DNA from 4 places in the Streptomyces sp. NPDC051041 genome. Region 1 is predicted to be linked to each of the others. Evidence: riboswitches for the same ligand, from Rfam matches in the RefSeq annotation. Region 1 holds a riboswitch; each other region holds the start of a gene.
What was found. A riboswitch is a leader RNA that binds a small molecule or an ion and turns the genes downstream of it on or off. The one in region 1 is predicted to bind cyclic di-AMP.
Positions count from the first base shown of each region.

Region 2: it holds a riboswitch for cyclic di-AMP, as region 1 does, so the genes downstream of both, ACIBAI_RS17955 (peptidoglycan DD-metalloendopeptidase family protein) here and ACIBAI_RS12055 (transglycosylase family protein) in region 1, are expected to answer to the same signal.
Region 3: it holds a riboswitch for cyclic di-AMP, as region 1 does, so the genes downstream of both, ACIBAI_RS14570 (M23 family metallopeptidase) here and ACIBAI_RS12055 (transglycosylase family protein) in region 1, are expected to answer to the same signal.
Region 4: it holds a riboswitch for cyclic di-AMP, as region 1 does, so the genes downstream of both, ACIBAI_RS24165 (M23 family metallopeptidase) here and ACIBAI_RS12055 (transglycosylase family protein) in region 1, are expected to answer to the same signal.

Region 1 covers NZ_JBITFM010000005.1:308,365-314,120, forward strand. Annotated here, with positions in the region: gene ACIBAI_RS12045 (cytochrome P450) at 1-742, shown strand, start outside; gene ACIBAI_RS12050 (transglycosylase family protein) at 936-2,069, shown strand; cyclic di-AMP (ydaO/yuaA leader) riboswitch at 2,246-2,414, shown strand; gene ACIBAI_RS12055 (transglycosylase family protein) at 2,419-3,186, shown strand; gene eno (phosphopyruvate hydratase) at 3,546-4,835, shown strand; gene ACIBAI_RS12065 (septum formation initiator family protein) at 4,950-5,426, shown strand; gene ACIBAI_RS12070 (DUF501 domain-containing protein) at 5,463-5,756, shown strand, end outside.
Region 2 covers NZ_JBITFM010000010.1:101,102-106,857, forward strand. Annotated here, with positions in the region: gene ACIBAI_RS17945 (tyrosine-protein phosphatase) at 1-48, opposite strand, end outside; gene ACIBAI_RS17950 (alpha-galactosidase) at 218-2,287, shown strand; cyclic di-AMP (ydaO/yuaA leader) riboswitch at 2,593-2,757, shown strand; gene ACIBAI_RS17955 (peptidoglycan DD-metalloendopeptidase family protein) at 2,762-3,721, shown strand; gene ACIBAI_RS17960 (SGNH/GDSL hydrolase family protein) at 4,001-4,786, shown strand; gene ACIBAI_RS17965 (MBL fold metallo-hydrolase) at 5,193-5,756, shown strand, end outside.
Region 3 covers NZ_JBITFM010000007.1:107,242-112,997, forward strand. Annotated here, with positions in the region: gene ACIBAI_RS14560 (M16 family metallopeptidase) at 1-550, shown strand, start outside; gene ACIBAI_RS14565 (M16 family metallopeptidase) at 547-1,935, shown strand; cyclic di-AMP (ydaO/yuaA leader) riboswitch at 2,137-2,336, shown strand; gene ACIBAI_RS14570 (M23 family metallopeptidase) at 2,350-3,114, shown strand; gene ACIBAI_RS14575 (GntR family transcriptional regulator) at 3,376-4,071, shown strand; gene ACIBAI_RS14580 (HPr family phosphocarrier protein) at 4,286-4,567, opposite strand; gene ACIBAI_RS14585 (GNAT family N-acetyltransferase) at 4,744-5,756, shown strand, end outside.
Region 4 covers NZ_JBITFM010000018.1:114,580-120,335, forward strand. Annotated here, with positions in the region: gene ACIBAI_RS24155 (dihydrofolate reductase family protein) at 1-406, shown strand, start outside; tRNA gene ACIBAI_RS24160 (tRNA-Met) at 724-797, shown strand; cyclic di-AMP (ydaO/yuaA leader) riboswitch at 1,280-1,437, shown strand; gene ACIBAI_RS24165 (M23 family metallopeptidase) at 1,450-2,487, shown strand; gene ACIBAI_RS24170 (aldo/keto reductase) at 2,585-3,529, shown strand; gene ACIBAI_RS24175 (PrsW family intramembrane metalloprotease) at 3,537-4,865, opposite strand; gene trmB (tRNA (guanosine(46)-N7)-methyltransferase TrmB) at 5,048-5,756, opposite strand, start outside.

The DNA.
Region 1 (5,756 bases):
CGCCCGGTCGGTGAAGAAGATGCGCGGCTACCTCGCCGACCTCATCCATCGCAAACGCGAAGCCCTGCCCCCCGAGCCGGGTCCCGGGGAGGACCTCATCTCCGGTCTCATCCGCGCCTCCGACCACGGCGAGCACCTCACCGAGAACGAGGCCGCGGCGATGGCGTTCATCCTGCTGTTCGCCGGCTTCGAGACCACCGTGAACCTGATCGGCAACGGCACCTACGCCCTGCTCACCCACCCCGACCAGCGGGAGCTGCTGCAGAAGTCCCTCGCCGCGGGCGAATCCGGCCTGCTCGCCACCGGCGTCGAGGAACTCCTGCGCTACGACGGGCCCGTCGAACTCGCCACCTGGCGGTTCGCCACGCGGCCGCTCACCCTCGGCGGACAGGACATCGCCCCCGGCGACCCCGTCCTCGTCGTCCTCGCCGCCGCCGACCGGGACCCGGAGCGGTTCGCCGACCCCGACGTGCTCGACCTCGGCCGCCGGGACAACCAGCACCTCGGATACGGCCACGGCATCCACTACTGCCTCGGCGCCCCGCTCGCCCGCCTGGAGGGCCGGACCGCGCTCGCCACGCTCCTCACCCGCCTGCCCGACCTGCGGCTCGCGGTGGACCCGGCCGAACTGCGCTGGCGCGGCGGGCTCATCATGCGGGGCCTGCGCACGCTGCCGGTCGCCTTCACCCCCGTACGGCACGCCGGGCCGGCCACGGAGCCGGACGCGCCCGGCGGGCCGTGACCGACACGGCGTGACGGCGCGACGACCGCTGCGTGCCGGCGCAAACGTGACACGCTCTCAAGACTGTGATCTTCACGTGATCTGCGCGGCATGAACTTGTGACAAGCGATCTCCTGCGGATACGTTCACCCATCAGCGCGGCGCCGAGTGCGCTCCGCCGCGCCGTCCGTGCTGTCTCGGGAAAGGTCCCCGTATGCTCTCCGGGAACGGTCGTCACCGCCGCCCCCGCCAGGCTCCGGCCCTCGTCGTCGCCGCCGGAGTGACCGGCTCCGCCATCGCGATCCCGCTCCTCGGGGCCTCCGGCGCCAGCGCGGCCGACGGCGCGGCCTGGGACCGGGTCGCCGAGTGCGCGACCGGCGGCGCCTGGAGCGAGAACTCCGGCAACGGCTACTACGGCGGCCTGCAGTTGTCCCAGGAGGACTGGGAGAAGTACGGCGGTCTGGCGTACGCGGCCAGCGCCGACCAGGCCAGCCGGTCCCAGCAGATATCCGTCGCCGAGAAGATGCTCGCCGACCAGGGCATCGCCGCGTGGCCGACGTGCGGCCTGCTCGCCGGGCTCGTGGACGACCCGGCGTCCGCCGGCGCCGGCGCGGCGGACGGGAAGCCGGCCGGCGGGGACTCCGGCGGTTCCGCGGACTACGGGAACACGGCAGGGCCGACGAGCCCGGCGGAATCGGGAAGTCCGGCCGGTTCGGAGGGCCCGGCCGGCTCGGAAGACGCCGAAGGGGCGAAGGACTCCTCGGAGCAGTCCGGTTCGGGTGACTCGTCCGACTCGCCTGAAACATCCCATGAGGCGTCCCCCGAAACGTCTCCCGACTCCTCCTCTTCCTCCTCCTCGCCTTCGGTCCCGGCGTCCCCGTCCGCCGCTCCCGACGATGCGTCAAACGCGAAGGACGGATCCGCCGAGTCCGGGACATCCGCGGATGTCCGGGAAGATGGTGGTTCGCCCAGCGTCGCCCCCGAGAGTGACGAAGCGGACAACTCGGGACAGAGTGTGGGCACTTCCTACCTGGTCGACACCGGATCCGCCGGCACCGGCCGCCACCGCGGCCCCAGCGCCGACGAGGAGGCGGTCGAGGAGCGCGGGAGCGCCTCCTCCGGCCGGCACGCCTCCCGCGGCGACGACGCCGCGCGCGAGGACGTCGACGGCTCGTACACCGTCCGTTCCGGCGACACCCTCTGGACCATCGCCGACTCCCTTGACCTGCAAGGCGGATGGCGCGCCCTGTACGACGGCAACAGGGACGTCGTCGGCGCCGACCCGAACGCCATCGTCCCCGGTCAGACGCTCGAGATCGGGGCCGAACCGGGCGGAGGGCGACGCTAGTTGGCGTCGGGTTTCCCGCTGAATGTCGCATATAAGCGCAGTGAGAGATAGATCTCAGAAGCCCTGATCGTCTTTGAAATTCCGCGGTGCGCCTGCCTACGGTCGTGACCGCTCGCCACCGCGGGCCCCGGCTGCCGCAACGCCGAATCCTGCCAGCGGCCGCCCGGGAACAGTCGTCGCGTCAAGCGCCGTGGGCAGGAGCGGGGGAACCAAGGTAGGCGCCGGGACCGGCAGTTGAGGTCGGAACCGGCTAGGGGTGAAGCCGTGTCCCGCGAGGGACGCGGCCGGGCAACTCGACCGGCCCGAACCCGACAGCTCACCTCGCAGGCGTCGGTGAGGGGATCCAACCATGCTGTTTTCCGGCAAGGGCAAGCACCGCCGTCCGAACAAGGCCACCCGCGCCATCGCCATCGCCGGTGTGACCGGCGCAGCCGTCGCCGCCCCGCTGATGGCGTCCGGCACGGCCTCCGCTGCCACCGCCTCCGAGTGGGACGCCGTCGCCCAGTGCGAGTCCGGCGGCAACTGGTCCATCAACACCGGCAACGGCTACTACGGCGGTCTGCAGTTCTCCGCCTCCACCTGGGCCGCGTACGGCGGCACGGCGTACGCCGCCACCGCCGACCAGGCCACCAAGGCGCAGCAGATCGAGATCGCCGAGAAGGTCCTCGCGGGCCAGGGCAAGGGCGCCTGGCCGGTCTGCGGCAAGAACCTGTCGGGCGCCGCGTACACCGGCGGCTCCGCGTCGAGCGGTTCGTCCAGCGGTTCCTCCTCGAGCGGTTCGTCCAGCGGTGCCTCCTCGAACGGCTCGTCCAGCGGGGCCTCCGACGGCGCCTCGGGCGGCTCCTCGCAGAGCAGCGGGACCACCACCCGCTCCACCGAGCAGCCGGCCTCCCGCTCCGCCGAGCGCCCGGCCGCCCAGAAGACCGTCACCACCCCGACCGGCGAGAAGGTCAAGAAGGGCGACGGCGAGTACAAGGTCGTCGAGGGCGACACCCTCAGCTCGATCGCCGCGGAGCACGACGTCCGGGGCGGCTGGGCGAAGCTGTTCGAGCTGAACAAGGACATCGTCGAGGACGCCGACCTCATCTACCCGGGCCAGCAGCTGCACCTGAAGTAAGAGGCGGCTCCCGGACCCGCCGCAGCGCCCTCACATCCGGGTCCTCCGTCATGGAAGCCCCGTGAGGGCCGTCCCCCCGTCCCCACGGGCTCCCCGCCCCGGTGCGTGTTCCCCCGTACGCACCGGGGCGGGGCTTTTGCGCGGGATGGGGGCGTACGGGCGCGGGACGGGGAGACGGCCGCCCGTTGACCTCTTTGTTCCGTTGGGAAACAATTCACTCCCGGTTCCCCCGTGAAAGGGGTGACCGGCTGGCCGATCGCCCCGAGCCGGTTAGGCTCGTCTCGCAGAGCCACCACGGTTCACTCGCGGAGCCGTCACGGTCCTGCCAACCCGCGTCACATTCCAAGAAGGAGATGCTCGTGCCGTCCATCGACGTCGTCGTAGCCCGGGAAATCCTGGACTCCCGAGGCAACCCCACGGTCGAGGTCGAGGTCGGCCTCGACGACGGCAGCACGGGTCGTGCCGCCGTCCCGTCCGGCGCCTCCACGGGCGCCTTCGAGGCCATCGAGCTCCGCGACGGCGAATCGAGCCGCTACCAGGGCAAGGGCGTCGAGAAGGCCGTCCTGGCCGTCATCGAGCAGATCGGCCCGGAGCTGGTCGGCTACGACGCCACCGAGCAGCGCCTGATCGACCAGGCCATGTTCGACCTGGACGCCACCGACAACAAGGGCTCCCTCGGCGCCAACGCCATCCTCGGCGTCTCCCTGGCCGTCGCCCACGCCGCCTCCGAGGCCAGCGACCTGCCGCTGTTCCGCTACCTGGGCGGCCCCAACGCGCACCTGCTGCCGGTGCCGATGATGAACATCCTGAACGGCGGCGCGCACGCCGACTCCAACGTGGACATCCAGGAGTTCATGATCGCCCCGATCGGCGCGGAGTCCTTCTCCGAGGCCCTGCGCTGGGGCGCCGAGGTCTACCACACCCTGAAGAAGGTCCTGAAGTCCAAGGGCCTGTCCACCGGCCTCGGCGACGAGGGCGGCTTCGCCCCGAACCTCGGCTCCAACCGCGAGGCCCTCGACCTCATCCTGGAGGCCATCAAGGAGGCCGGCTACCAGCCCGGCGAGCAGATCGCCCTGGCCCTGGACGTCGCCGCCACCGAGTTCCACAAGGACGGCCGCTACGTCTTCGAGGGCAAGGAGCGCACCGCCGAGGAGATGACCGCGTACTACGCGGAGCTGGTCGACGCCTACCCGCTGGTCTCCATCGAGGACCCGCTGAGCGAGGAGGACTGGGACGGCTGGAAGGACATCACCGCCAAGCTCGGTGACAAGGTCCAGCTCGTCGGCGACGACCTGTTCGTCACCAACCCCGAGCGCCTCCAGCGCGGCATCGACGAGGGCGCCGGCAACGCCCTGCTGGTCAAGGTCAACCAGATCGGCTCGCTGACCGAGACCCTGGACGCCGTCGAGCTGGCCCAGCGCAACGGCTACAAGTGCATGATGTCCCACCGCTCCGGCGAGACCGAGGACGTCACCATCGCCGACCTGGCCGTCGCCACCAACTGCGGCCAGATCAAGACCGGCGCCCCGGCCCGCTCCGAGCGCGTCGCCAAGTACAACCAGCTGCTGCGCATCGAGGAGATCCTCGACGACGCCGCGGTGTACGCCGGCCGCAGCGCCTTCCCGCGGTTCCGCCCCGCGAACCGGTGAGCCCGGCAAGGGCCGAGCGCCGCTCCTGAAGGAGACGCCGTACGTACGTCCCCGCACCCGGTCCCGTACCGTGTGCGGGGACGTACGCGCGTGGAAGGGGAGGCGAGAGCCGAGATGCCCGTGAAGAACCGGGACCGTTTCTCCACCGCGACCAGACTGCGGCTGCTCGGCGAGCAGACGGCGGCCCGGGTCTACCGCTCCCAGACCCGGCGCCAGGCCCGCCGCCCCCGGCTCACCGGCCGGGCCGCGCTGCTCGCCATGGTGGTCTGCTCCCTGATCGTGGCCCTCGCCTACCCGATGCGGCAGTACGTCTCCCAGCGCGCCGAGATCGCCGACCTGGAACGGGAGAAGCGGCAGGCCAGTGAGCGGGTCGAACGGCTGCGCGACCTCAAGGCGCGCTGGCAGGACGACGCGTACGCCGAGCAGCAGATCCGGCGGCGGCTGCACTACGTGATGCCGGGGGAGACGGGGTACGTCATGATCGACCCGGACACGGCCCGGCAGTCCCGAGCCGACCGGGGGACGGCCGACCGCCCCTGGTACGCGAACCTCTGGGACGGAGTCGACAGGTCCGACGCCTCCGCCCGGTGAACCCCTTACCGACAGCAGAGAGACATTCGTACGGCCATGGAAACCCCACCGCCGCCCACCGGGCGCACCGAGCCCACCGACGCGGACGTCGAGGCGTTCAAGCAGCAGCTCGGGCGCCCGCCGCGCGGGCTGCGCGCCATCGCGCACCGCTGTCCGTGCGGACAGCCGGACGTCGTGGAGACGGCGCCGCGGCTGCCCGACGGCACGCCCTTCCCCACGCTGTACTACCTGACGTGCCCGCGCGCCTCCTCGGCGATCGGCACGCTGGAGGCGGAGGGCGTGATGAAGGAGATGACGGCCCGGCTGGGCACCGACCCCGAGCTGGCCGCC
Region 2 (5,756 bases), on a different contig from region 1:
GCGCACGCCGGCCAGTTCGGGCTCGGTCGACGGGACCTGCTGCGTCACGGGGGACTCCTCCCACTCCCTCCCGCCGACGCGGCTCGTCGGCGGGCGCCACTCGACGATACGCCATGGCTTCCCGGCGCCACGGGTTGTCCACAGGCGTTGCCGAACCAGCGGACAGCCCTCGATGATGTCGGGACGTGGGTGGATCCGTTCGTGCTCGGGGGGCTGCATGCTGGAGATCTCGGAAACCGGCCGTACCTGGGTCCTCTCCGGGCCGGCCAGCAGCTACGCCCTCCACCTCACCGCACGCGACGAACTCGTGCACCTGCACTGGGGCCCGAGGATCGCCCTCGCCGACGCCGAGGCGCTCGCCGTGCGCCCGCTGCCGGACTACTGGCCCTTCGAGTCCCCGCTCGACGGACGCGAGGAGTACCCGGTCGAGGGCGGTCCCCGCTTCGTCCGGCCCGCCCTCGCCGTGCGCACCGGGGAGCGGCGCGGCACCGAATGGGCCTTCGAGCGGGACGAGAGCGACGGCGGCGAACTGCGGCTGCTGTTCCGCGACGGCGGACTGGGCGTCACGCTGCACTACCGCATGCGGGGCGACGTCGTGGAGCGCTGGGTGACCCTGGAGAACCGGGGCCCGGCGGTCGAGCTGCTGCGCGCCGACTCCGCCACCTGGACCCTGCCCGACCGCGACGGCTGGCGGCTGTCCCAGCTGCACGGCCGCTGGGCCGCGGAGTCCCGGCTCGCCCGCTTCCCGCTCGCCCACGGCGAGCAGGTCATCGGCAGCCGCCGCGGCCACACCGGGCACCAGCACCTGCCGTGGGTCGCGCTCGACACCGACGCCACCGAGGAGCGCGGCGAGGTCTACGGCTGCGCGCTCGGCTGGTCGGGCTCCTGGCGGATCTGTGTCGCCCGGCTCCCGGACGCTCGGGTGCAGATCACCGGCGGCGCCGGCCACGACGACTCCGGCCTGCTGCGGCTGGCCGCCGGGGAGACCTTCACCACACCCGTCTTCGCCGGCCTGTGGAGCGACGGCGGCTTCGGCGGCGCGAGCCGCGCCTGGCACGCCTACCAGCGCGCGTACGTCGTCCCGGACGCGGACCGGGACCGGCCGGTGCTGTACAACTCCTGGGAGGCCACCGGGTTCGACATCTCCGAGGAGCAGCAGCGGGCGCTCGCGCGGCGGGCCGCGGAGCTGGGCGTCGAACTGTTCGTGGTCGACGACGGCTGGTTCGGCGCGCGCACCGGAGACCGGGCCGGCCTCGGCGACTGGACGCCCAACCCCGAGCGCTTTCCCCGCGGCCTGGCCCCGCTCGCCGCGTACGTGCACGGCCTCGGCATGCGGTTCGGCATCTGGGTCGAGCCCGAGATGGTCAACCCGGACAGCGACCTGTACCGCGCCCACCCGGACTGGGTGCAGCACCAGAAGGGCCGCAGACGGACGGAGTTCCGCCATCAGCTCGTCCTCAACCTCGCCCGCGAGGACGTCCGGGAGTACCTGTGGGAGCAGCTCGACGGGCTCCTCTCCAGCGCCCCGATCGACTACGTCAAGTGGGACTTCAACCGCTGCTTCACCGACGCGGGCTGGCCCGGCGACCCGTACCCGCAGCGGCTGTGGGTCGACCATGTGCGCGCCCTGTACGCGCTGCTGGACCGGCTGCGGGCGGCCCACCCGGGGGTCGCCTTCGAGTCCTGCTCGGGCGGCGGCGGCCGGATCGACCTCGGCGTGCTCGCCCGCACCGACCAGGTGTGGACCTCGGACAACACCGACCCGCTCGACCGGCTCGCCATCCAGGAGGGCTTCAGCCAGATCCACCCGGCCCGCGTGATGGCCGCCTGGGTCACCGACAGCCCGAACGCCATGCTCAACGGCCGGAAGAGCTCCTTGCGGTTCCGGTTCGTGAGCGCCATGGCCGGGGTGCTCGGCATCGGCGGCGACCTCACGAAGTGGACCGGGGAGGAGCTCGCCGAGGCCCGGGAGTGGGTGAGCCGCTACAAGGAGATCCGGCCCCTGGTGCAGCGCGGGGAGCTCCACCGGCTCAGGCCGCCCCGGGGCGGCCTGAGTGCCGTGCAGTACGTGCTCGGCGACGAGACCGCCGTCCTCGCCTGGCTCCAGGCGCAGCACCACGGCGAGCCCGTCCCGGCGCTCCGGCTGCGTGGCCTCGACCCGACAGCGTCGTACGAATGCCGTGAAACGGGCGAAGTGCACCGGGGGGCGGTGCTGCTGCACCACGGTCTGCGGACCGGGTTGCGGGGCGACCTCGATGCGACGGTCATCCACTTGCGTCGCCTCTGACCCTTCTGTCCGGATTGATGCTTTTGTTGTAACTCCCCCTGTGCTGAGGGGAGCTGGAGCGGCGTCACGTGAGGAGCGTCATACCCGTGACCGTCCGTTGCCCGTCATGTTCACGTAATTCGCATGGTCCACAAGGGATTTCGGGAAAGGAAACGATGCCGAAATCGACGGAGGGTGACCGGGAATTCCAGTAGTGGATCAAGTTGATCCGCAATTCCGCGCAACCTTCGCTTGTCCCTGTGCGTCCTGGTCGCTTACGTTCGCCACCGATCCGGACGGACGCCGAATCCTGCCGCCGACCGGAGCCCGCACACCCACCCACCCGTGTACGGCAGGAGCGGGGGACCCACAGGTACGACTGCCTGTTCCGGTTCCCGGACCAGGCTTGGGGTAAAGCCGCGCCCCTCGGCGCGACCGGACATCTCCAGTCCGCACCCGACAGCTCACCTCGCAGGCGCCGGAGAGGAATGCGCCATGCCCGCGAAGGGTAAGCACCGCCGCAGCAAGACCCAGCGTTTCACCCGTTCCATCGCCGTCGCCGGAACCGGCGGCGCCGCGCTCGCCCTCCCGCTCCTGGGAGCCACGGGTGCCCACGCCGCGCCCGCCCAGTCCGTTCCGGAAAAGGCCGTCCAGTCCCTGCCGGCCGCCGGGAAGACGACCGCGGACAAGGACACGGGCACGCGGACCTACACCGTGAAGGCCGGCGACTACCTCTCGAAGATCGCCGACGAGGAGAACGTCAGCGGCGGCTGGAAGAAGCTGTACGCGGACAACCGCGAGGCCGTCGGCGACGACCCGTCGCTGATCCATCCCGGCCTGAAGCTCGCGCTCGGCAAGAAGGCCGCGACGAGCGCCGCCGAGTCCTCCTCCCGGTCGGAGTCCCCCGAGTCCTCCGCGGCGAAGCCGTCGGCGCAGCCCGCGCAGCCCTCCGAGTCCACGCAGTCCGCCTCGTCGAAGCCCTCGTCGGAGGCGTCCCCCGAGCAGGACGCGGCCGCCGGGCAGTCCGCCGGCACCACGAACGCCTCCAGCGGCTACACCCTCCCGGTGAGCGGCGCCGGCGTCGGCACCGCCTACCGCGTGGCCGGCAGCATGTGGTCCAGCGGCTACCACACCGGTGTCGACTTCGTCGTCCCGACCGGCACCTCCCTCAAGGCGGTGGCCGCGGGCACGGTCGTCTCCGCGGGCTGGGGCGGCGCGTACGGCAACCAGGTCGTCATCAAGCTCGACGACGGCCACTACGCCCAGTACGCCCACCTGTCCTCGCTCTCGGTCTCGACCGGTCAGACCGTGACCGCCGGTCAGCAGGTCGGCCTGTCCGGCGCGACCGGCAACGTGACCGGGCCGCACCTGCACTTCGAGATCCGCACCACGCCGAACTACGGCTCGGACGTGGACCCGGTGGCCTACCTCCGCTCGCACGGCGTCTCCATCTGACGCCGGCCGGCACCGCCTGCCCGACGAGCCGCCGAAGGCCGGACCCCGATCCCCGGGTCCGGCCTTCGGCCTTTCGGTCCCCGGGTCCGGCCGCCGCGCCCCGGAAGCAGCGGGTCCGGGGCGCCAACGCCCCTGGACGAAGCCCTATTCCGGAGTTGGCCAACACTTTAGGAGTGGCTTATCTCACCGACCGTCAACCCCTCCTTACGGTCGCGTAGGTCACATTCCGCGGTGAATCATGGTCATGTGGCAGACGATTCGAAGAGTGACAGCAGATCAGTGATCGGGTCGTACGTTGCGGTGGGGGACAGCTTCACCGAGGGCGTCGGCGACCCCGGCCCCGACGGGGCGTTCGTCGGCTGGGCCGACCGGCTCGCCGTGCTGCTCGCGGACCTCAGGCCGGAAGGCGACTTCACCTACACCAACCTCGCCGTACGCGGCAAACTGCTCGACCAGATCGTGGCGGACCAGGTGCCGCGGGCCGTCGAACTGGCACCGGACCTGGTCTCGTTCTGCGCGGGGGGCAACGACATCATCCGGCCCGGCACCGACCCGGACGACGTGGCCGAGCGCTTCGAACGAGCGGTCGCCGCGCTCACCGAGGCGGCCGGCACCGTCATGGTGACGACCGGCTTCGACACCCGCGGGGTGCCCGTGCTCAAGCATCTGCGGGGCAAGATCGCCACGTACAACGGGCACGTGCGGGCCATCGCCGACCGGTACGGCTGTCCGGTGCTCGACCTGTGGTCGCTCCGGAGCGTCCAGGACCGCAGGGCCTGGGACGCCGACCGGCTGCACCTGTCGCCCGAGGGGCACACGCGCGTGGCGCTGCGCGCCGGACAGGTCCTCGGCCTGGAGGTGCCGGCCGACCCGGAGCAGCCCTGGCCGCCGCTGCCGCCGCGCGGCACCCTGGAGATCCGCCGGGACGACGTGCAGTGGGCGCGCGACTACCTGGTGCCGTGGATCGGGCGCCGGCTGCGCGGGGAGTCGTCCGGGGACCGGGTGACGGCGAAGGGGCGGCTGGCGCTGGAGGACATCAGGATGCGGATCGCTTCGGTGGCCTGAGCCGGGGCTGAGCAGGGGCGGGGCGGCCCGGGGTCTCCCGGGCCCGTGACCCGCCCGCAGACCCCCGGCCCCGGGGCGCAGGACGCGCGGTCCGGCCTTCCAGGTCCTCACCGAGCGGAGACCTCCGGCTCCGGGGGCGGAGGACTCCCGGCCCGCGGCCGTTTCGGCGGGCCGTCGCGCGAGCCGTGTCGCCGGCCGGGCGCGGACGGTACGGCCCCGCGCCCGGCCGGCGCTGCCGCCCGGCGGGCCCGCCGGGGAAGCGGCCGCCGCGGCGCCTCGCGCGGGCGCCCTCACGGACACCGCGCGGGCGGCCCGGACGCGGCAGCGGCGGGAACGGCGAAGCGGACCGGCGGGCCGACGGGGGCGGCCATAATGGAGGGCCTGATCGACCCCACCTGGAGGTACCGTGGCCGGTTTCCGTTCCCTGAACTCGGGGGTCAGCGCGCTGCGGCCCGCGGCCTTCGGTGTGGACCCGAGCGGGGAGCGCATGGCGCGCATCCGCAGATCGCCCCACTTCGCGAACGGGGTGTTCCAGAACCCCGGCGGCCCCACCCGGACCCGGCCCTCCGGCTCGGGGAAGGACCTCGCGAAGGTCTACCTCGACCGGGAGGCGCGCGCCCGCCGCGCCCCGCGGGGCGCCGTCCCGGTGCACGCCACCACGCTCGCCGACATATCCCGGCCCCCCGCCACCGGGCTGCGCCTGACCTGGATGGGCCACTCCAGCGTGCTGGCGGAGATCGACGGGCGGCGGGTGCTGTTCGACCCCGTGTGGGGCGAGCGCTGTTCGCCGTTCGCCTTCGCCGGACCCCGCCGCCTGCACCCGGTTCCGGTGCCGCTCGCCGCGCTCGGCCCGGTCGACGTCGTCGTCATCTCGCACGACCACTACGACCACTTGGACATGCCCACGATCAAGGAGCTGGCCGGCACGGACACCCTCTTCGCCGTGCCGCTGGGGGTCGGCGCCCACCTC
Region 3 (5,756 bases), on a different contig from region 1:
CGACGGCACGCGCGCGTGCGACGCGGCCGACCTGGCGCTCACCGTCCTGGGCGGCGGCGAGTCCTCCCGCCTGTACAACCGGCTCGTCCGGCGCGACCGCACGGCGGTGGCCGCCGGGTTCGGCCTGCTGCGGCTGGCCGGGGCGCCCTCGATGGGCTGGCTGGACGTGAAGACGTCCGGTGACGTCGAGGTGCCCGTCATCGAGGCCGCCGTCGACGAGGAGCTCGCCCGGTTCGCCGAGGAGGGCCCCACGGCCGAGGAGATGGAGCGCGCCCAGGCCCAGCTGGAGCGCGAGTGGCTGGACCGGCTCGGCACGGTCGCGGGCCGCGCCGACGAGCTGTGCCGGTACGCGGTCCTCTTCGGCGACCCCCAGCTCGCCCTGACCGCCGTCCAGCGCGTGCTGGAGGTGACGGCGGAGGAGGTCCAGGAGGTGGCCAAGGCCCGCCTGCGCCCCGACAACCGCGCGGTGCTCGTCTACGAGCCGATCGCCACCGAGGCCGGGGAAGCGGACGCCGCGGCCACCGACGACAACGAGGAGGCGGCGAAGTGACCGAGCTCGCCACGATGGAGTTCCACCCCCGGCCCGAGGGAGGCGAGCCCAGGCCCTGGGCGTTCCCGGCCCCCACGCGCGGGACGCTCGGCAACGGCCTGACGGTCCTGCGCTGCCACCGCCCCGGCCAGCAGGTCGTCGCCGTCGAGGTCCTCCTCGACGCCCCCCTGGACGCCGAGCCGGCCGGCCTCGACGGCGTCGCCACGATCATGGCGCGGGCCTTCGCCGAGGGCACCGACAAGCACTCCGCCGAGGAGTTCGCCGCCGAGCTGGAGCGCTGCGGCGCCACCCTCGACACGCACGCCGACCACCCCGGCGTACGCCTGAGCCTGGAGGTGCCGGCCTCCCGCCTGGCCAAGGCGCTCGGGCTGGTCGCCGACGCCCTCAGGGCGCCCGCGTTCGCGGACGGCGAGGTGGAGCGGCTGGTGCGCAACCGGCTCGACGAGATCCCGCACGAGCTGGCCAACCCCGCCCGCCGGGCCGCCAAGGAGCTCTCCAGGGAGCTGTTCCCGGCGAGTTCGCGCATGTCGCGCCCGCGCCAGGGCACCGAGGAGACGGTCGCGAACATCGACTCCGCGGCCGTCCGCGCCTTCTACGAGAAGCACGTCCGCCCCGCCACGGCCACCGCCGTGGTCGTCGGCGACCTCACCGGCATCGACCTCGACGCGCTGCTCGGCGACACGCTCGGCGCGTGGACCGGCTCCCCGGCCGAGCCGCGGCCGGTGCCCCCGGTGATCGCCGACGACACCGGCCGGGTCGTCATCGTGGACCGCCCCGGCGCCGTCCAGACGCAGCTGCTGATCGGCCGCACCGGCCCGGACCGGCACGATGGCGTGTGGCCCGCGCAGGTGCTCGGCACGTACTGCCTCGGCGGCACCCTCACCTCCCGCCTGGACCGCGTCCTGCGCGAGGAGAAGGGCTACACCTACGGCGTGCGGGCGTTCGGGCAGGTCCTCAGGTCCTCCCCGGAGGGCACCGGCGCCGCGATGCTCGCCATCAGCGGCTCCGTGGACACCCCGAACACCGGGCCCGCCCTGCGGGACCTGTGGACGGTGCTGCGCACGCTCGCCGAGGAGGGGCTCACCGACGCCGAGCGCGACGTCGCCGTGCAGAACCTGGTGGGCGTGGCGCCGCTGAAGTACGAGACCGCGGCGGCCGTCGCCGCCACCCTGGCCGACCAGGTCGAGCAGCACCTGCCCGACGACTACCAGGCCGCGCTGTACCGCCGGCTCGCCGAGACCGGCACCGTGGAGGCCACCGCGGCGGTCGTGAACGCCTTCCCGGTGGACCGCCTGGTGACCGTCCTCGTCGGCGACGCGGCGCAGATCAAGGAGCCGGTGGAGGCCCTCGGCATCGGTGAGGTCACCGTGGTGTCCGCCGAGTAGCGGCACGCGCGCGCGGGAGCCCTGGCGGCGGATACGTCACCAGGGCTCCCTTATGTAGGGATATGTCCGGATCGGGGCGGAGGTTGCCTGTCCGGCCTGTGGGATGCGCTACAAAACCCGCGTCGTGTTTGGGGTTCGGAAGCCGGCGCGTTTAACGTCTTCCGGGCTGTCCGTCAGGCAGTGCGCCGCACCCGCGGCAGCGGGCAGCCATCGCCGAATCCCCGTACGGCGCGAGCCGGGGGAGCCGGGGACCCACCCTCCTCCCGCCGCCTCCGCGGCCGGAGGGGACCAGCAGTCCCCCCGGGGTGAATCGGGCGCCCGCGCGAACGCGAGGGGGCCCGTAGGAGACCTTCCTGCTCCGAACCCGTCAGCTAACCCGGCAGGCGAGAGGGAAGGAAAGGACCAGCGCACTTCATGGCGTTCACCCGCGCCACCGGGAGGCACCGCCGTTCCGGCCGGCCGCACCGCACCACCGCCCGCGCGGCGGGCGTCGCGGCCCTCACCACCACCGGCGTCATCGGCGCCGCCGCGGCCCCCGCCCTCGCCGCCGGGCCCGCCGCCGAGCAGACCGGCCTCACCCCCGTCCTCGCCCTCGGGGACTCCATGGCCGCCCAGATCGAGGCCCAGGCCGCCGCCCAGAAGCAGGCCGCCGAGGAGGCCGCCGCCGAGAAGCGGGCCGCCCAGATCGCGCGCAAGGAGGCGGCCGAGGCGGCGAAGAAGGCGCGCGAGGCCAAGGAGCGCGCCGCCCGCGAGGCCGAGCGCAAGCGTCTGGACACCTACGTGCCGCCCATCGCCGGCTCCTACGTCTCCACCGGCTACCGGGCCGGCGGCGCCGTCTGGTCCTCCGGCACCCACACCGGCGTCGACTTCCACGCGGCCGGCGGCACCCCCGTCCAGGCGGTCGGCGCCGGCACCGTCGTCGAGGCCGGCTGGGGCGGCGCGTACGGCAACCAGATCGTGATCAGGATGCACGACGGCACGTACACCCAGTACGGCCACCTGTCGTCCATCGGCGTCTCGGTGGGCCAGACGGTGCTCCCGGGCCAGCGGATCGGCCTGTCCGGCGCGACCGGCAACGTCACCGGGCCGCACCTGCACTTCGAGGCCCGCACGGCCGCCGGGTACGGCTCCGACATCGACCCGGTCGCCTACCTCCGCTCGCACGGCGTGGACCTCTGACGCCGCACGCCCCCGTGCACGGGGTCCGCCCCGCGCGCGAGGCCCGGCGCCGCACGCTCCCGTGGGCGTCCGGCGGCGGACGGTTGCGTCTCCCGCGGCCCCGGCTCCCCGAGCCGGGGCTTTCGGCGTTCCGTACGGCCGGATGTCCAAAAAATATCCATGATTTCCGGGCCGCCGTCGGAAATTCCGGCTCATTGCAATAGAGTCACGGAACACGCGTCCATCGTCGGCGTTTCACGGGGATTAAGGCGGAGGTCGGTCATGCGTATTCCGGCGCACTCGGTGTGCACGGCCATCCGGGACGACATCGTCGCGGGTGTCCACGAGCGCGGCAGCCGCCTCACCGAGGAAGTTCTCGCACGCCGCTACGGCGTCTCGCGCGTCCCCGTGCGCGAGGCCCTGCGCACCCTGGAGGCCGAGGGCTTCGTGGTGACCCGGCGGCACGCGGGCGCGTGCGTCGCGGAACCCACCGAGCAGGAGGCCGCCGACCTGCTGGAGATGCGCGGGCTCCTGGAGCCGCTCGGCGCCTCCCGGGCCGCCCAGCGGCGCACCGAGGCCCATCTGAAGGTGCTGCGCGGCCTGGTGAGGATCGGCCAGGAGCGCGCCCGCCGGGGCGGCGGCGAGGACCTGCGCTCCCTGGGCGGCTGGTTCCACGAGACGCTCGCCCAGGCTTCCGGCAGCCCCGCGCTGACCGCGACGCTGACCCAGCTGCGCCACAAGATCGCCTGGATGTACACCGTGCAGGCGCCCGCCGGCCCCGTGGAGACCTGGGCGGAGCACGGGGCGATCGTGGACGCCGTGGCGCGCGGCGACAGCGAACGCGCGCGGGCGCTGACGGCGCTGCACAACGAGCGCGCGGCCGCCGCGCACCGGCTGCGGTTCGCCCCGGGCGCGGACCGCCCGGAGCGTGTGAGGAATTCGCAACCTCCCGTAAACATGCCGAGCCTGCGGCATTAACAAGGAGGCCGTATACAAAGAGCAGGAAATCCGGGGGGATTTTTCCTGCTGCCCGGAAGTGGAAAATCAGAAGGGCTCGCCCGGTAATTCGGACGAGCCCTTCGGGGGTGTGGGACGGCGTCCCGGAATCGACGGCGTCCCCGCCGCCGACCGGAAATCCGACCGTGCGCGGCCGGCCCCGCGAAAACCGCGCCGGTTCAGCCGCGCAGGGGCGTCAGACGGTCTCGGGGAGCTCCTCCAGGCCCTCGGAGACCAGCTTCGCCAGCCGGTCCAGGGCGGCGTCGGCGCCCTCGGCGTCCGACGCGAGGACGATCTCCTCGCCGCCCTGGGCGCCCAGGCTCAGGACGGCCAGCATGGAGGCCGCGTTGACGGGGGTGCCGCCTGCCTTGGCGATCGTCACCGGGACGCCTGCGGCCGTGGCGGCTCGGACGAAGATGGAGGCGGGGCGGGCGTGGAGGCCCTCGGCCCAGCCGACGTTGACGCGGCGCTCAGCCATGTGTTGCTGCCCTTCGGTGTTCAGGGTTGTCTAGACCAGTTTCCCATATCGTGAAGCATGCCCGGAGGGACGCGCGTCCCTCCGGGGCGGCGTTCGGGCCGCGGCCTCGGCCCGAACCTCCGTCCCCCACAGCCTGCCCCGCGCCGTCGCCGGACGCGAGCCTTACGCTGGGGCCCATGCAGACCTCGCCGGACCGGCACGAGTACCCCGCCCACTGGGAGGCCGACGTGGTGCTGCGCGACGGCGGCACCGCGCGCATCCGCCCCATCACCGTCGACGACGCGGACCGGCTGGTCAGCTTCTACGAGCAGGTGTCGGACGAGTCGAAGTACTACCGCTTCTTCGCGCCCTACCCCCGCCTGTCCGCCAAGGACGTCCACCGCTTCACGCACCACGACTTCGTGGACCGGGTGGGACTCGCGGCCACGGTCGGCGGCGAGTTCATCGCCACCGTACGCTACGACCGGATCGGCGCCGACGGCGCGGCCGTGCCGGCCCCGGCCCACCCGTCCGCGGCCGGCCCCGCCCCGTCCGAGACGGCCGAGGTCGCCTTCCTGGTCCAGGACGCCCACCAGGGCCGCGGCGTCGCCTCCGCCCTCCTCGAACACATCGCCGCCGTCGCCCGGGAGCGCGGCATCCGCCGCTTCGCCGCCGAGGTGCTGCCCGCCAACACCAAGATGATCAAGGTGTTCACGGACGCCGGGTACACCCAGAAGCGCAGCTTCGAGGACGGCGTCGTCCGCCTGGAGCTCGACCTCGAACCGACCGGCCGCTCGCTGGCCGTGCAGTACGCGCGCGAGCAGCGCGCCGAGGCGCGGTCCGTGCAGCGGCTGCTGACGCCCGGCTCGGTCGCCGTCGTCGGGGCCGGCCGCACACCCGGCGGCGTGGGCCGCAGCATCCTCGGCAACATCCGGGACGCCGGTTTCACCGGCCGGCTGTACGCCGTCAACCGGGCCTTCCCCGAGGAGTGGAAGGAACTCGACGGGGTGCCCGCCCACCGCTCGGTGCGGGACATCGACGGGCCCGTCGACCTCGCGGTGGTCGCCGTCCCGGCCGAGCACGTCCCCGCGGTCGTCGCCGAGTGCGGCGAGCACGGCGTGCAGGGCCTCGTCGTGGTCTCCGCCGGGTACGCCGAGAGCGGCCCCGAGGGGCGCGAGCGCCAGCGCGCCCTGGTGCGGCACGCGCGCGC
Region 4 (5,756 bases), on a different contig from region 1:
CGACCGGTGCCCGCCGTCGCGGACGGCGTTCAGCGTCGGCGCGGTCGTCGTGGCCGCCGACGGCACGGAACTCGCCCGCGGCCACTCGCGGGAGGGCGGGGACGCGGTGGCGCACGCCGAGGAGGCCGCGCTGGCGAAGCTCGACCCGACGGACCCGCGGCTCGCCACCGCCACGGTGTACTCCAGCCTGGAGCCCTGCGCCCGCCGCGCGTCCCGGCCCGCGCCCTGCGCCCGGCTGATCCTCGACGCGGGGGTACGGCGGGTGGTCACGGCCTGGCGGGAGCCGGACACGTTCGTCCCGGACGCCGACGGCACCGGGGTGCTGACGGCGCACGGCGCGCAGGTCCTCGTCCTCCCGGAGTACGAGGACCGGGCCAAGGCCCCGAACCGCCACCTGCTGGGCTGAGGACCGCCGGGCCGCGGCACGCCCCGAGGGACCGGCGGCCCGGCCGCCACGCCGCCCCGGCACACCGGCCGGAACGGCCGGGCCGCCCCGGCACGGGCCGCGGAGGCCGGGCGGCGCGCCCGGACGAGGGGCGGCCCGCCGACCGCGTACGGCGGGTTCGAGCACGTGCCGCGCACCGCCTTCCCCCCCGCCTCGTCCGGAAGCCCCGGCCCGCGCGGGCCGCCCCCGGCGGACGGCCGGAAACCGCTGGTGGGAAGCGGGGCCGGGAACGCGTGTGCTTCCTGTCCTGCGCATGGCGTACACTGGAGACACAACGACGCGGGGTGGAGCAGCTCGGTAGCTCGCTGGGCTCATAACCCAGAGGTCGCAGGTTCAAATCCTGTCCCCGCTACTGAAGGCCGAAGGCCGGGATCCTCAAGGATCCCGGCCTTCGGCGCGTTCACCCGTCCGGCCCGCCCGACCCGCGAGCATCCGGCCGGCTTCACGGCCCTCCCTGCGAGCGCCCCGGCCGGGAAGGCCGGACGGACCGGGCCGGCCGGCGGGCGGGCGTACGCGGAACCGGGCGGCGCGGCACTCCGGGGCGGCGGGAGGGACGACAGGGCGCCCGCCGGTCCCGCGGAGGCCTTCGACCGCTGTCACGTCCCGTGACCGGGCGGCAGCCCTCCGCATAACAACTGACACAACGTCAGATCTGATGGTCCCTTCAGAGGTTTACCGATGTGCGGTCAACTCGCCCGGTTTTCGCCGGTCGTGGGCGATAATTCCCTGACGAAATCCTGAACGATCAAGGGGAACGGCTTGGAATCCGCACCCCCCGTCTATTAACGTTCGATAACGCAGCGCGGTCGTCCCAGCCGTCACAGAAGGCGGCTCCGTGCGCACGCGCCGAATCCCGCGAGGGAACCGGGGAACCACCACCTTGGGGTGAATCGAGCGGATGCCGCCGTGGAGACACGGTCGGTATACGCGCGTAGGAGACCTTCCCGCTCCGAACCCGTCAGCTAACCCGGTAGGCGGAGACGGAAGGAAAGGAGCGCGCCCACGTGGCGTCCAACCGGTCTGCTACGCAAGTCCCGCCCGTGCCGGGCCAGCGTGACATCGAGGTCTTCGGCTACGGCGGCCCCCGCACCGACGAGGGCCCGTGGGAGGAGTGGAACCCCACCGAGGAGTCCGTCCGCCCGGTACGCGGCCGGCACCGCGTCGCCAAGCAGCGCGGCGGCCTCGCCCGCAGCTCCACCGTCCTCGGCGTCGGCGTCATCGCGGCCGTCGGCGCGGGCGGCATGGCCAGCGCCAACACCGGCAAGCCCCCGGTGTCCATCTCCATGCCCGACCTGCCCTCCGTCGGCTCGCTGATCTCCGACGACGACGAGCAGGAGGAGGTCCCCGAGGCCTCCACCCCCCTCAGCACCCTCGGCGCCGACTCCGCCGACACCCCGCAGGGCGCCTCCGACGCCGGCGAGGCGCTGCGGGCCCGGATCATGGCGCAGGCCGAGCAGCAGCAGGACCAGATCGCGAGCAAGGCCGCCGCCGAGGCCGAGGCCGCCGCCGCGAAGGCCGCCGCGGAGGCCGCCGCCGAGGCGGAGAAGGAGGCCGAGGCCAAGGCCGCCGCCGCGAAGAAGAAGGCGGAGGAGGAGGCGAGGAAGAAGGCCGAGGCGGAGCGGCTGGCCGCGCTGGCCAAGCAGTACGCGCTGCCCACCTCCTCGTACACCCTCACCTCCACCTTCGGGCAGGCCGGTCCCTACTGGTCCTCCGGCTACCACACCGGCCTCGACTTCGCCGCGCCGACGGGCACGCTGATCAAGGCGGTGCACAGCGGCACGATCACCGCGGCCGGCTGGGACGGCTCCTACGGCTACAAGACGGTGCTCACCCTCGACGACGGAACCGAGATCTGGTACGCCCACCAGTCCTCCATCAGCGTCAGCGTCGGCCAGAAGGTCACCACCGGCGACGTCATCGGCCGCGTGGGCGCCACCGGCAACGTCACCGGCGCCCACCTCCACCTGGAGGTGCACTCCGGGAGCGGCGGCTCCGGGATCGACCCGCTGGCCTGGCTGCGGAGCAAGGGGCTGAACCCGTAAGCCCCGGGCCGCGGGGCGCGCGGTCGGGCGAGGTCTCGGACGTGCCGGGGCGGACGATGCGGAATGCGATCGTCCGCCGGGAGGGTTGACGTAGGACATGACTGTTCTGCGCACACTCGGCTCGTCCGACCTCGAAATCTTCCCGCTCTCCCTCGGCGGCAACGTCTTCGGCTGGACCGCCGACGAGGCCGCCTCCTTCGCCGTCCTCGACGCCTACACGGCCGCGGGCGGCAACTTCGTCGACACCGCCGACTCCTACTCGGCATGGGTCGAGGGCAACCGGGGCGGCGAGTCCGAGACCATCATCGGCAAGTGGATCAAGGCGCGCGGCAACCGGTCGGACGTCGTGATCGCCACCAAGGTCAGCCAGCACCCGGAGTACCCGGGCCTGACGGCCGCGAACATCAAGGCCGCCGCCGACGCCTCGCTGCGCCGCCTGGACACCGACTACATCGACCTCTACTACACCCACTTCGACAAGCCCGAGGTGCCGGTGGAGGAGATCATCGGCGCGCTCGACGAGCTGGTGAGGGCGGGCAAGGTGCGGTACATCGCCGCCTCCAACATCTCCGCCGACCGGCTGCGGGCCTCGCTGGAGTTCTCCGACCGGGAGGGCCTCGCCCGGTACGTGGCGCTCCAGCCGCACTACAACCTGGTCTCGCGCGACACCTACGAGGGCGAGCTGCGGGACCTCGCCGAGCGCAGCGGCCTGGCCGCCGTCCCCTACTACGCCCTCGCGTCCGGCTTCCTCACCGGCAAGTACCGGCCCGGCGCCGACGTCGACAGCCCGCGGGCGGGCGCCGCGGCGGAGCACCTCCGGACCGAGCGGGGCCGGAAGGTCCTCGCGGCCCTGGACGAGACCGCCGAGGCCCACGGGGTGGCGGTGGCCACGGTCGCCCTGGCCTGGCTGGCGGCCCAGCCGACGGTGGCGGCCCCGATCGCCTCGGCCCGCACGGTGGAGCAGCTCCCGGCGCTGCTGGGGGTGGGCGAACTGCGGCTCACCCAGGAGGAACTGGCGAGGCTGACGGCGGCGTCCGCCTGATCGACCGCTACGAGCGGTAGGGGTTGTACGGACGGGACCCGGCGTACGGATACGCCGGGTGGCCGTACCCGTACCCGTACCCGTACGTCGGCCACGGCGGCGCGGCCCCCCGCACCGGAGGCGCCGTCGCCCTCGCCGCGTGGTCCAGCGCGGGACGCGCCACGTCCCGCCGCCGCCACAGCTCGGCCAGCAGCTCCCGCTCCCGTACGACGAAGTCCGCGCCCGCGCGGCCACGGCGCCCCCGGTGCCGCAGGAAGGCCAGGGACGTCGCGTACGCCTCGTACTGCGCCACCGCCCGCGCCGCCGCCCTCCCGGCGTGGCGGCGGGCGTACCGCCGGGCGAGGCGCCGCGCCCGCATCGAGCCGAGCGCGAACGGCTCGGCCGGCGTCAGCCACCCGGCCGCCGCGTACACGGGCAGCTCATCCCGCACGGTCCTCAGCTCGCGCTGGCGGGTCCAGACCACCAGCCAGGTCAGCAGGCCGAACGCCGGCACCATGAACACCGCGTACACCGCGAAGAAGCCGTACTCGCCCAGCGTCGACGAGCCGTTCCACATCGCGTGCATGCCCATCGCGAGCAGCAGCCCGCAGAGCGGCGGGAGGACCCGCCGTGCCCGCCGGCGTCCCGCCGGGAGCGCGCAGACGCCGAAGCCGATGCCGGTGAGGACGGTGAACAAGGGGTGCGCGAACGGCGACATGACGACGCGCACGAAGAACGTCGCCGCCGTCACGGAGGCGACGCCGCTGTCCCCGGTCAGCTGGTCGGTGCCGAAGGCGGTGCCGAGGTAGAGGATGTTCTCGGTGAACGCGAAGCCGGTGGCGGTGACCCCGGCTATCACCACCCCGTCGAGGATCCCGGTGAAGTCCCGTCTGCGGAAGAGGAACACCAGCAGGACCGCGGCGGCCTTCGCGGACTCCTCGACGACCGGCGCTATGACGGTCGCGCCGAGCGTGTCGGCGCCGGCCGGATCCGCTGTCGCGGTCGCTATCCACCTGGTCGCGGCGCTGTTGGCGACGATCGCCATCAGCGCCGCCGCGCAGGCGCCCCAGGCGAAGGAGAACAGCAGGTTCTGCCAGGGGCCCGGCGCCACCCGGTCCAGCCAGCGGAAGGCGGCCACGAGCAGCGGCACGGGCAGGACCGCGAGTCCGAGCCCGACCAGGAAGCCCTCCGTGCCGGTCTGCTCGCGGACGAGGGCCAGGATGACGAGGCCGGAGAGCGCGAGCAGGGCGATCAGCGCGCCGTGCCGCACCCAGCCGTGCTGCCACCAGTGCGCGTGCCGTCGCGTGCCGTCGGGGGGAGGGGCGGGGGGCATCGGGTACGGGGGACAGGTCGCCACGGCAATGACCCTAACGAGGGAGGCCGCCGACCACGACGGCGCCCGACGCTCGAACGCGGCACGGGACGCCTGCCGCCGCGGGGGCGCTCGCGGCGGCGCGGGGTGCTCGCGGTCGTGCGCGGTGCCTACGGGCGTGCGGGGTGCCTACGGGCGTGCGCGGTGCTCGCGGGGCTGCGGTGCGCTCACGGGCGCACGCGGTGCGGTACGCGGCGGAAGAGCAGGTCGTTCACGACGTGTCCCTTGTCCAGACCCTGGCTCTCGAAACGGGTCAGCGGCCGGAAGGCGGGACGTGGTGCGAAACCGCCGTCGGGCTGGGTGTTCTCGAAGTCCGGGTGCGCGGTGAGGACGTCGAGCATGTGCTCGGCGTACGGTTCCCAGTCGGTCGCGCAGTGCAGGACCGCGCCGGGCCGCATCCGGGACGCGGCGAGCGTGAGGAACTCCGGCTGGATCAGGCGGCGCTTGTGGTGCCGCTTCTTGGGCCAGGGGTCGGGGAAGTAGACGCGCACGCCGTCGAGGGAGTCGGGGGCGAGCATCTCGCGCAGCAGGATGATGGCGTCGCCGTTGCCGACGCGGACGTTGGACAGGCCGCGGTGGTCGGCGAGGTTCAGCAGGTTGCCCTGGCCGGGGGTGTGGACGTCCACGGCGAGGATGTTGGTGTCCGGGTCGGCGGCGGCCATCCGGACGGTCGCCTCGCCCATGCCGAAACCGATCTCCAGCACGACCGGGTTGTCGTTCCCGAACAGCTCGGCCAGGTCGATGACGCGCTGCCCGTCGATGTCCAGGCCCCACTTGGGCCACAGCCGCTGCAACGCGTCCGCCTGCCCGGCGGTCACCCGGCTCCGCCGCGGCTGGAAGCTGCGGATCCGCCGCTCGAAGTGGGACCCGGCGGGA